Regions from separate parts of the Mesorhizobium sp. M0317 genome, predicted to be linked through region 3. Evidence: predicted binding sites of a transcription regulator. Region 3 holds the regulator's gene; each other region holds the start of a gene.
The links. Region 3 encodes LexA, which represses DNA repair genes until DNA is damaged. Its sites were predicted from a motif close to TGTTCNNNNTGTGTTCNG; they were not measured.
Positions count from the first base shown of each region.

Region 1: a site for LexA is predicted at 1,184-1,201, ahead of recA (recombinase RecA). Genes of this name have one in related genera too.
Region 2: a site for LexA is predicted at 1,194-1,211, ahead of NKI88_RS12135 (ImuA family protein). Genes of this name have one in related genera too.
Region 4: a site for LexA is predicted at 925-942, ahead of uvrA (excinuclease ABC subunit UvrA). Genes of this name have one in related genera too.

Region 1 covers NZ_JAMYRV010000001.1:245,091-247,292, forward strand. Annotated here, with positions in the region: gene NKI88_RS01245 (DUF8453 domain-containing protein) at 1-924, shown strand, start outside; gene recA (recombinase RecA) at 1,260-2,202, shown strand, end outside.
Region 2 covers NZ_JAMYRV010000013.1:14,241-16,442, forward strand. Annotated here, with positions in the region: gene NKI88_RS12120 (HpcH/HpaI aldolase/citrate lyase family protein) at 1-111, shown strand, start outside; gene NKI88_RS12125 (DUF1737 domain-containing protein) at 151-357, shown strand; gene NKI88_RS12130 (metallopeptidase family protein) at 633-1,055, opposite strand; gene NKI88_RS12135 (ImuA family protein) at 1,234-2,202, shown strand, end outside.
Region 3 covers NZ_JAMYRV010000032.1:61,181-63,382, forward strand. Annotated here, with positions in the region: gene NKI88_RS21245 (GntR family transcriptional regulator) at 1-578, shown strand, start outside; gene lexA (transcriptional repressor LexA) at 784-1,566, shown strand; gene NKI88_RS21255 (ComEC/Rec2 family competence protein) at 1,560-2,202, opposite strand, start outside.
Region 4 covers NZ_JAMYRV010000001.1:375,697-377,898, forward strand. Annotated here, with positions in the region: gene uvrA (excinuclease ABC subunit UvrA) at 1-775, opposite strand, end outside; gene NKI88_RS01890 (hypothetical protein) at 1,559-1,780, opposite strand; gene NKI88_RS01895 (ATP-dependent Clp protease proteolytic subunit) at 1,927-2,202, opposite strand, start outside.

The DNA.
Region 1 (2,202 bases), on a different contig from region 3:
CTGTTCATGGTGCTAGCCACCCACGTAAGCGCGCAGGAAACCCAAGGGGTGGCCGCTGAAGCCCCAAGCCAGCAAGAAGGCAAAGACGGGAAGACAAACGGCACTCAGGCCAATGCCGGCGAACCTTCTATCCCTGTACGCATCGTCGAAAGTCCAGAAGAGACCCAGCGTACCAGGGATCGCGAAGCCACAAGCGACAAGCACGATGCCGACGATTTGAAAGCCCAGAAGGAAGCCGCCAATGCTGCCGATAGAAGCGCTACAGCCAGTGAGTGGCAGGTAGTAACGGCATGGTGGCAGGTTGGCGTAGGGATCGCCGGCATTATTGCCATTCTGGTCACTATCGGCTTCACCATCCGCGCCACCAATGCCGCCGTTCGTTCTGCTGACTTGGCCGACAAGGCCATCGCTGACACTCGCGAAATGGGCGAACTCCAGACCCGTGCGTATCTTGCCGTCACCGGCGGAACGGTTGTTTATAACGGCGGCATCGACCCGCAGGTCTTCATAAGGGTGCGAAATGCCGGAAACTCTCCGGCCTTCAACGTCACTGCCCATTTCCAGAGAAGTAGCGCCGTGGTCTTTGATGAAAAACCGACCGGCGGCCATGTCGAAGGAGCCGTGACCGAATTCCCAATTGCCAAGATCATACAGCCGGGTAGTGAGGGCGAGTATTTTCTTGGCGCATTTGGAAAAACTGACGAATCTGGCCCCGGAATCCGAAGCCCCGGATTCAATGTGGACGGTCTTCTGGGGTATCAAACCGTTTTCGATATCAAAACGGGAAACGTCGATATGGGCTCGACATTCCTGTTCTTGCACGGGCCGAGCAGGGCAAAAATCGCTAAGGCAGTCCAAGAGGGGCAAGGAATTGCGACTTCCTATGCAACTCATGCCGCAGTTCAGTTCGGGATGGATCGTTGATTACCGCCGCATAAAGCGGTCCGCCAGCGAGAAAGAGCGCCGCGAAAAGCAGGCAGCCAAGCCAGCATAGGCGCATAGCCCCTAGCGCTAAACCTACACATAGGCGCACCCTCCGAATCGGAGAGGGCGGCAGGAGTCTTTTCCTAGCAAAATAATTACATGTTCGCACGGGATACATCCGAAAACCAAACCAAGAGACAAAAAAAGAACAAATCCGGATAAAGATGGTTTTTCAGTTATTTGACCCCTCTTGCCAAACGAGAACAAAAGTAGTACAAAATGGGCAGGGATTACGGATTGTCCGGCCTTCATTGACGACCAAGGGGTGATGTATCATGGCTCAGAATTCTTTGCGGCTTGTAGAGGACAAAGCGGTGGACAAATCAAAGGCTCTGGACGCGGCGCTGTCGCAAATCGAGCGCGCCTTCGGCAAGGGCTCGATCATGCGGCTGGGCGCCAACGAGCAGGTCGTCGAGATTGAAACCGTGCCGACCGGATCGCTTGGCCTCGACATCGCGCTTGGCGTCGGTGGCCTGCCGCGCGGCCGCATTGTCGAGATCTACGGGCCGGAAAGCTCGGGCAAGACGACGCTGGCGCTGCACACGGTGGCGGAAGCCCAGAAGAAGGGCGGCATCTGTGCCTTCGTCGATGCCGAGCACGCGCTCGACCCGGTCTATGCCCGCAAGCTCGGCGTCGATCTGGAAAACCTCTTGATCTCGCAGCCGGACACCGGCGAGCAGGCGCTGGAAATCTGCGACACGCTGGTGCGTTCCGGCGCCATCGACGTTCTGGTCGTCGATTCGGTGGCCGCCCTGACGCCGCGCGCTGAAATCGAGGGCGAGATGGGCGATTCGCTGCCCGGTCTCCAGGCTCGTCTGATGAGCCAGGCGCTGCGCAAGCTGACTGCCTCGATCTCGCGCTCCAACACCATGGTCATCTTCATCAACCAGATCCGCATGAAGATCGGCGTCATGTTCGGTTCGCCGGAAACCACGACCGGCGGCAACGCGCTGAAATTCTACGCTTCGGTGCGCCTCGACATCCGCCGCATCGGCTCGGTCAAGGACCGCGACGAGGTCGTCGGCAACCAGACCCGCGTCAAGGTGGTCAAGAACAAGCTGGCGCCGCCCTTCAAGGTGGTCGAGTTCGACATCATGTATGGCGAGGGCGTCTCCAAGACCGGCGAACTGGTCGATCTCGGCGTCAAGGCCGGCGTGGTCGAGAAGTCCGGCGCCTGGTTCTCCTACAATTCGCAGCGTCTCGGCCAAGGTCGCGAAA
Region 2 (2,202 bases), on a different contig from region 3:
CCCGAAAATGCCGGCAAGGGCGTGATTGCGCTGGATGGCAGGATGGTCGAACGGCTGCACCTGGCGCAAGCCGAAAAACTGCTGGCGAAGGCCGCCGCCATCGGCGCATGATCCGCCCCGAAAAGACGAACTCACGACAGGATCTGACCCATGAGACTTTACCGCTTTTTGTCCGCCCCCGACGATTCGACCTTCTGCCACAAGGTGACAGCGGCGCTGAACAAGGGCTGGCACCTGTACGGCTCGCCGACCTACGCCTACGACAAGAAGACCAAATCGATGCGCTGCGGCCAGGCGGTGGTGAAGGATATCGACGGCCAGGAATACGGGCCGGATACGAAGCTCAGCGACTGGTAGGGAAGGCGTCAACCTCCGCGTCTTCGTCATCCTAGGGCGAAGCAAGGAGCGAAGCGACGCGACGCAGACCCTCGGATCCATGCCGTGCCGTTTGCCCTAGAGTGCAGCGGATCAGAATGACGCTTGGCCGGCGCTCGTTACTGCGGATCTGTGCTGTTCGCAGAACCGCTTGCTTTCCTGCACCGCGGCACCTGCACCGCCGTCCCGGCATGGATCCCAGGGTCTTCGCGACGGAGCTTCGCTCCTGCTTCGCCCTGGGATGACAAAGGTGGGGGCTATTCCGCCGCCTCTTCGAGCTTTTCCATATCATCGTCCGACAGGCCGAAATGGTGGCCGATCTCGTGGATCAGCACGTGGGTGACGATGTCGCCCAGCGTCTCTTCGTTCTCGGCCCAGTAGTCGAGGATGGCGCGGCGGTAGAGGGTGATGCGGTTCGGGCCTTCGCCGGTCTGCGGGTTCCAGCGCTCGGCGATGCCGCGGCCCTCGAACAGGCCGAGCAGGTCGAACGGCGTCTCCAGCGACAGATCGTCCATGATCTCGTCGGTCGGGAATTCGGCGATCATGATGACGATCTCGCCGGTCAGCTTGCGGAAATCGTCGGGCAGATGCGCGTACGCCTCCAGCGCCAGAAACTCCATCTCCTCGATCGAGGGCGAGAGTTCGTCATGCCAGGTGCGGGTCTTGTAGATGCGGGCCATGCTTTGTCCTTTGATCCCGGCATATAGGCTTTCCCTCCGGACTCGGCAATGAAGCGGTAATTCCATGACGTCAATGGCTATAGAGGAATAAATTCCTTCTGACTCCGCTTGACTCTTTCGGCACCCTCTGGAATCTATAGGAACATAACAGGAACAATTATGAGAGAAATTGACCGTCATGGCGACATCAGCCGTGGCGCGGGAGACTGTTTTTGCCCTGCGCCGCCAGATCGCGAAGATCGAGGGAACGCTGCCCGAGCGCCTGGCCGTGCCGGCCGGCGAGCGACCTCGTGCGCGTGCTGAGGGCTGTCTCCACGCCGCGCCTGAACCCGATTCCGATGTTACCATCATCCGGCGCGGGCTTGCCGCAGCTTTGCCGGATGCTTTCCTGGCCACCGGCATCGAACGCCTCGATGCGGCGCTTAGCGGCGGCCTTCCGAAAGCCGCCTTGAGCGAAATCCATGGCCTTGAGACCCGCAATGCCGGGGCCGTCGCCGGCTTTGTGCTGTCGCTTGTCAGCCTGATCCTCAAGGGCCAGCCCTTGCCAGTGCTGTGGATCGGCACGTCGGAGATTTTTCGCGAGGCCGGCTTTCCCTATGCCAGGGGATTGCAGGGCATGTTCGGTATCGCACCGGAGCAGTTGCTGTTTTCCGAGGCGCCGAAACTCACCGATGCGCTGTGGGTAGCCGAGGAGGCCGCCAAGATGACGGCGCTCGCCGCAATCATCCTCGAAATCCGTGGCAGCCCGCAGCGGCTCGACCTCACCGCGACGCGCCGGCTGCACGCGCGCGCCCAAAACGCCGGCCGGCCGGTATTCCTGCTGCGCCAGGCCGGCGAAACCGAGCCGACCGCCGCCCCGGTGCGCCTCATCGTGTCGGCTGCACCAGCGACATCGCGCCGGACGATCGCCGGGCCGCTTGCCGGCTCGATCGGCCACCCTGCCTTCACCGTCAGCATCGGCAAGAGCCGCACCGCTCTGCCTGGACAATTCACACTGGAGTGGAACCCCGATGAACACGCATTCGAAGAAAGAAAGCCCCGCGAAAAACGGCCAGAGAATTCTGTCGCTGTGGTTCCCGCATCTGGCGGCCGAACGGATCCTGCGCCAGCGCCTGGGACGGTCGTGGCGTTCCCGGCCTTCGGATCA
Region 3 (2,202 bases):
CCATCAGCAACCGCGGGTTTGCGGTCGCTCCCGTCTCTCGGGCGGAGCTCGAGGATTTGGCGCGTGCGCGGCTGGTGGTCGAACTGCCCCTGCTGGTGGAATCGATCGAGAAGGGCGACCGTGAGTGGGAAGACGCGGTCGTTGCCGCCCACTATCGTCTCTCACGGTGCGGGTCTATTCTCGACGATCCATCGGATGATGCGGTCGACGCGTGGTACGAAAAACACGATGCCTTCCATGCGGCGCTGCTCAGTGCCGCGACATCCAGCTGGCTGCTGCGCTTCAATGCAACGATTTCCGACCAATTGCATCGCCATCACCGCTTTCTGGGTCTGGCCCCGACGCTGCGCGCCGCCGCCGGCCGCACGGACGGACACCGGAAGGCCGTGGCGGCCCTGCGCGACGCCGTGGCGATCGAACACCATACCGCCCTGATGGAAGCGGCCCTCGATCGCGACGTCGAACGTGCGAAGACTCTGATGACCGCTCACATCGGCTACACGCTGCGGGTCTATGCCCAGAGAGAACCCCGCGCGGATGCTGCGCAGCCCCGTCCGAAAAGGAAGCGGCGATCGTAGCCGACGACGCAGGGCACTTTGTCTTCGTTTCACCCCGTTGCTGGCAACCGGGCGCAGGCGGCGCTCGCAGCGCCGAACGTTACGCTGAACAAAACGCCAACACATTCATTAAACTTTAAAAGGTTGCGGAACACAACTGGAACAGATAGTGTTTGTTCTGGGTTTGTTTTTTCTGATTCTGGTTTCAGAACCCTTGGGGGCCGCGATGCTGACGCGCAAACAACATGAGCTTCTGATGTTCATCCATGAACGCCTGAAGGAGAGCGGAATCCCGCCGTCCTTCGACGAGATGAAGGAAGCGCTCGACCTCGCCTCCAAGTCCGGCATCCACCGCCTGATCACGGCGCTTGAGGAGCGCGGTTTCATTCGCCGGCTGCCGAACCGGGCGCGCGCGCTGGAAGTGCTGCGGCTGCCCGACTCGATCGCACCAGGCCTCAATGCGGCGAGGAAGTTTTCGCCGAGCGTCATTCAGGGCAGTCTTGGTCAAACCGGCCAAGGGCAAGGCGGCCAAGGACAAGGCGCGTTGGGCCAAGGCGGTCTCGGCCGCCAGATCAAGCCGGGCTCGCCGTCGCGTTCGATGTCGGCCGGCAATGACGATGCCGTTTCCGCGATTTCAATCCCGGTTATGGGACGCATCGCCGCCGGCGTGCCGATCGACGCCATCCAGCATCAGACCCATTCGATCTCGGTGCCGCCCGATATGATCATGGGCGGCGAACACTACGCGCTCGAGGTCAAGGGCGATTCGATGATCGAGGCCGGCATTTTCGATGGCGACACGGTCATCATCCGCAATGCCGACACAGCCAGCCCCGGCGAGATCGTGGTGGCGTTGGTCGACGATGAGGAAGCGACCCTGAAACGCTTCCGCCGCAAGGGCGCCTCGATCGCCCTGGAAGCCGCCAACCCGGCCTACGAGACCCGCATTTTTGGACCGGACAGGGTGAAGGTGCAGGGCAAGCTTGTCGGATTGATCCGGCGCTACTGAGCCGGCTTGGGTTTGTACTTTTCACGCTGGTTGTAAGGCGGCAGGCCGCGCGCTTCGCGGGAGAAGCGGCGTTGCTCGTGCCAGGGGCGATACGGCTTGTCGACGGCGAAGCGGATGGTTGGCGCTGCAGCTGCCGATTGCGGATCGAAGAAGACGGCGGCGCTGCCGTCGCGGGCCAGCTGTTTCTTCGTCACGACCAGCACCAGCGGGTCGCGGCACGGATTGTAGGCGGTGGCGTCATCGATGACGATCAGGCTCGCGAAGGCACAGGCCGGCCGCGCCGTCTTGCGGTCTTTCGCAAGCGCTACAATGGCTCCGGAAGGGTGCCGGGCGATACAGAGATCGCCGGTGCAATAGAAGGGCGAGCCGGGCGGCAGATCGAGCGGATCGAGATCGAACCGCGTATCTGTTGCCTCGAAAATCTCAGGTGGGATAATGGTTTCGGCCCGCAGCGCCCGTTTCCAATTGTCCGTGGTGAATTCGTTGGAGCGTTCGCGGTTGAGGGCGAGTTCGCCGCCACCGATCGGCATGGCCACCAGATGCGCATCCTCGGATATGAGCACGTCGGGCGTAAGCACCTGCGGCACCGTCAACAGGCCGGCCAGCACGAAAGGCACGGCCGCCAACCTGAGCCAG
Region 4 (2,202 bases), on a different contig from region 3:
TCTTCGATTTGTTGACCGAGTCCTCGCCGGTCTGGCTGGCGTCGAGCGGCCGGTCGGCGAACTCGGCCACCGCCAGCCCTTCGGCGAGCTTCAGCGCCGTTTCGATGGAATCGGCAAGCCGTGTCGCCAGGTCGCCGCGCACGACGATGCGGTCGACGACGACGTCGATGTCGTGCTTGTACTTCTTGTCCAACGCCGGCACATCGGCGATCTCATAGAAGACGCCGTCGACCTTGACGCGCTGAAAGCCCTTCTTCTGCAGCTCCAGCAGTTCCTTGCGATACTCGCCCTTGCGGCCGCGCACGATCGGCGCCAGCAGGAAAAGGCGCGTGCCTTCCTCGACCGCCAGCACCCGGTCGACCATCTGTGAAACCGTCTGGCTCTCGATCGGCAGGCCGGTCGCCGGCGAATAGGGGATGCCGACGCGCGCGAACAGCAAGCGCATGTAGTCGTAGATCTCGGTGACGGTGCCGACCGTCGAACGCGGGTTCTTCGACGTGGTCTTCTGCTCGATCGAGATGGCCGGCGACAGGCCGTCGATCTGGTCGACATCCGGCTTCTGCATCATTTCGAGGAACTGGCGCGCATAAGCCGACAGGCTCTCGACGTAACGGCGCTGGCCCTCGGCATAGATGGTGTCGAAAGCAAGCGACGATTTGCCGGAGCCCGACAGGCCGGTCATGACGATCAGGCTGTCACGCGGCAGGTCGAGATCGACATTCTTTAGGTTGTGTTCGCGTGCCCCGCGAATGGAAAGGTATTTATGGTCGGCCATCGCCGGTCGCCGCCTCAGGTCTGGTGTCAGTGGGATCGGCGGGTTTTCCCGGCCATTCCCTATGTAGGTATTTTTGCCGCCACGTCGAGAGACGCCACACTTCTCGACCAAAGCCGTTTAACCGTCTTTCGCGCGAACGGGCAAGCGGAAAGAACAAAGACCGAACACGCTCCTGACAACGCTGTGCAGAAACTGACAAGGGTGTTTCAGAAACTGACCCTGACGTAAGCTCCCGACGATCACATTTTCCGTAACCGGCTATTCAAGGTTGACGCCGTCGAATCAGGGGCGCACTCTGCCGGAGTCAACGGAGCCGGCCGTCTTTGATGGCCTCGCCGCCCATAGCGGCCTGCGAGACGCCGCAGGTTTTTGCGATTTGTGCTTCGGATTGACACCAGTCGCAACGGACATAGGAGCGGAGCATGACGCCACCGGATAGTCCCTTGAGGCTCCACCTGCTAGTGGAGCCGCGGCGGGCATAAGTGCCAGGTAGTTTCAAGGCATTGGAGTGTATGCGTCCAAACGAACGCATCGCGTCAGTCCAACAAACCACCAGACAAACCGTGACCTGCCGAATCCCACAAAAATCAGAGACGGCTAGTCGGATCGTCGGCTGAATGCCGCGAAGCATCCGAAATCAAAGTCGGTATAACACTACCGGCAGTTTGGATTTGGAATCCAAAAAAAGCCCCGACCGTTAGCGGAAGCAACGGCGGGGCTGTTCTTTTGCGAGGAAGTCGTCGGCGCAGGCTTTCTCTCCCGTATAGTAGCTGGGAGAAGGGGCTACCGGCGCGGCGGCTTGATCCCACCCGTGCCGACATCGACAGTGATGCTGCCGGAAATCCTGACATCGGTGTCGCCGATCTTGAACGTGCCGTTCTCGACGGCAGGCAGCGCGTCGTCCGGCTCCGGCTGCGGCGCGGGCTTGGCGATGCGGTAGTCGCCGGCCACGCCGGGCAGGGCGCCTTTCCGCGACGTGCTGGTGCTGCCCCCGGCAAAGGCCATGCTCGATGTCGCCGCCGTGATGGCAATGGCTATGGTCAGTCTGTTCAGGTGGTAGCGCATGGCAAGACTATAGTGCCGCGCTCAAGGCGAGGCCAGACCAGCGGCGTTGAAATTGAGGGAACACCGGCCTGCATTCAATCCGCCGATCAGGCCGCTGCCTGCTTGCGGGTGTCGAAGACGTGGTCGACGAGGCCCCAGTCCTTGGCCTCCTTCGCGGTCATGAAGAAATCGCGGTCGAGTGTGCGTTCGACCTCTTCGTGGGTGCGGCCGCAATGGTGAGCGTAGAGGTCGGCCATGTGCCGCTTGGTGCGCAAAATGCCTTCGGCATGGCGCTGGATGTCGGAGGCCTGGCCCTGGAAGCCGCCCAGAGGCTGGTGCAGCACGATGCTGGCATTGGGCAGCGCGATGCGCCGCCCCGGCGT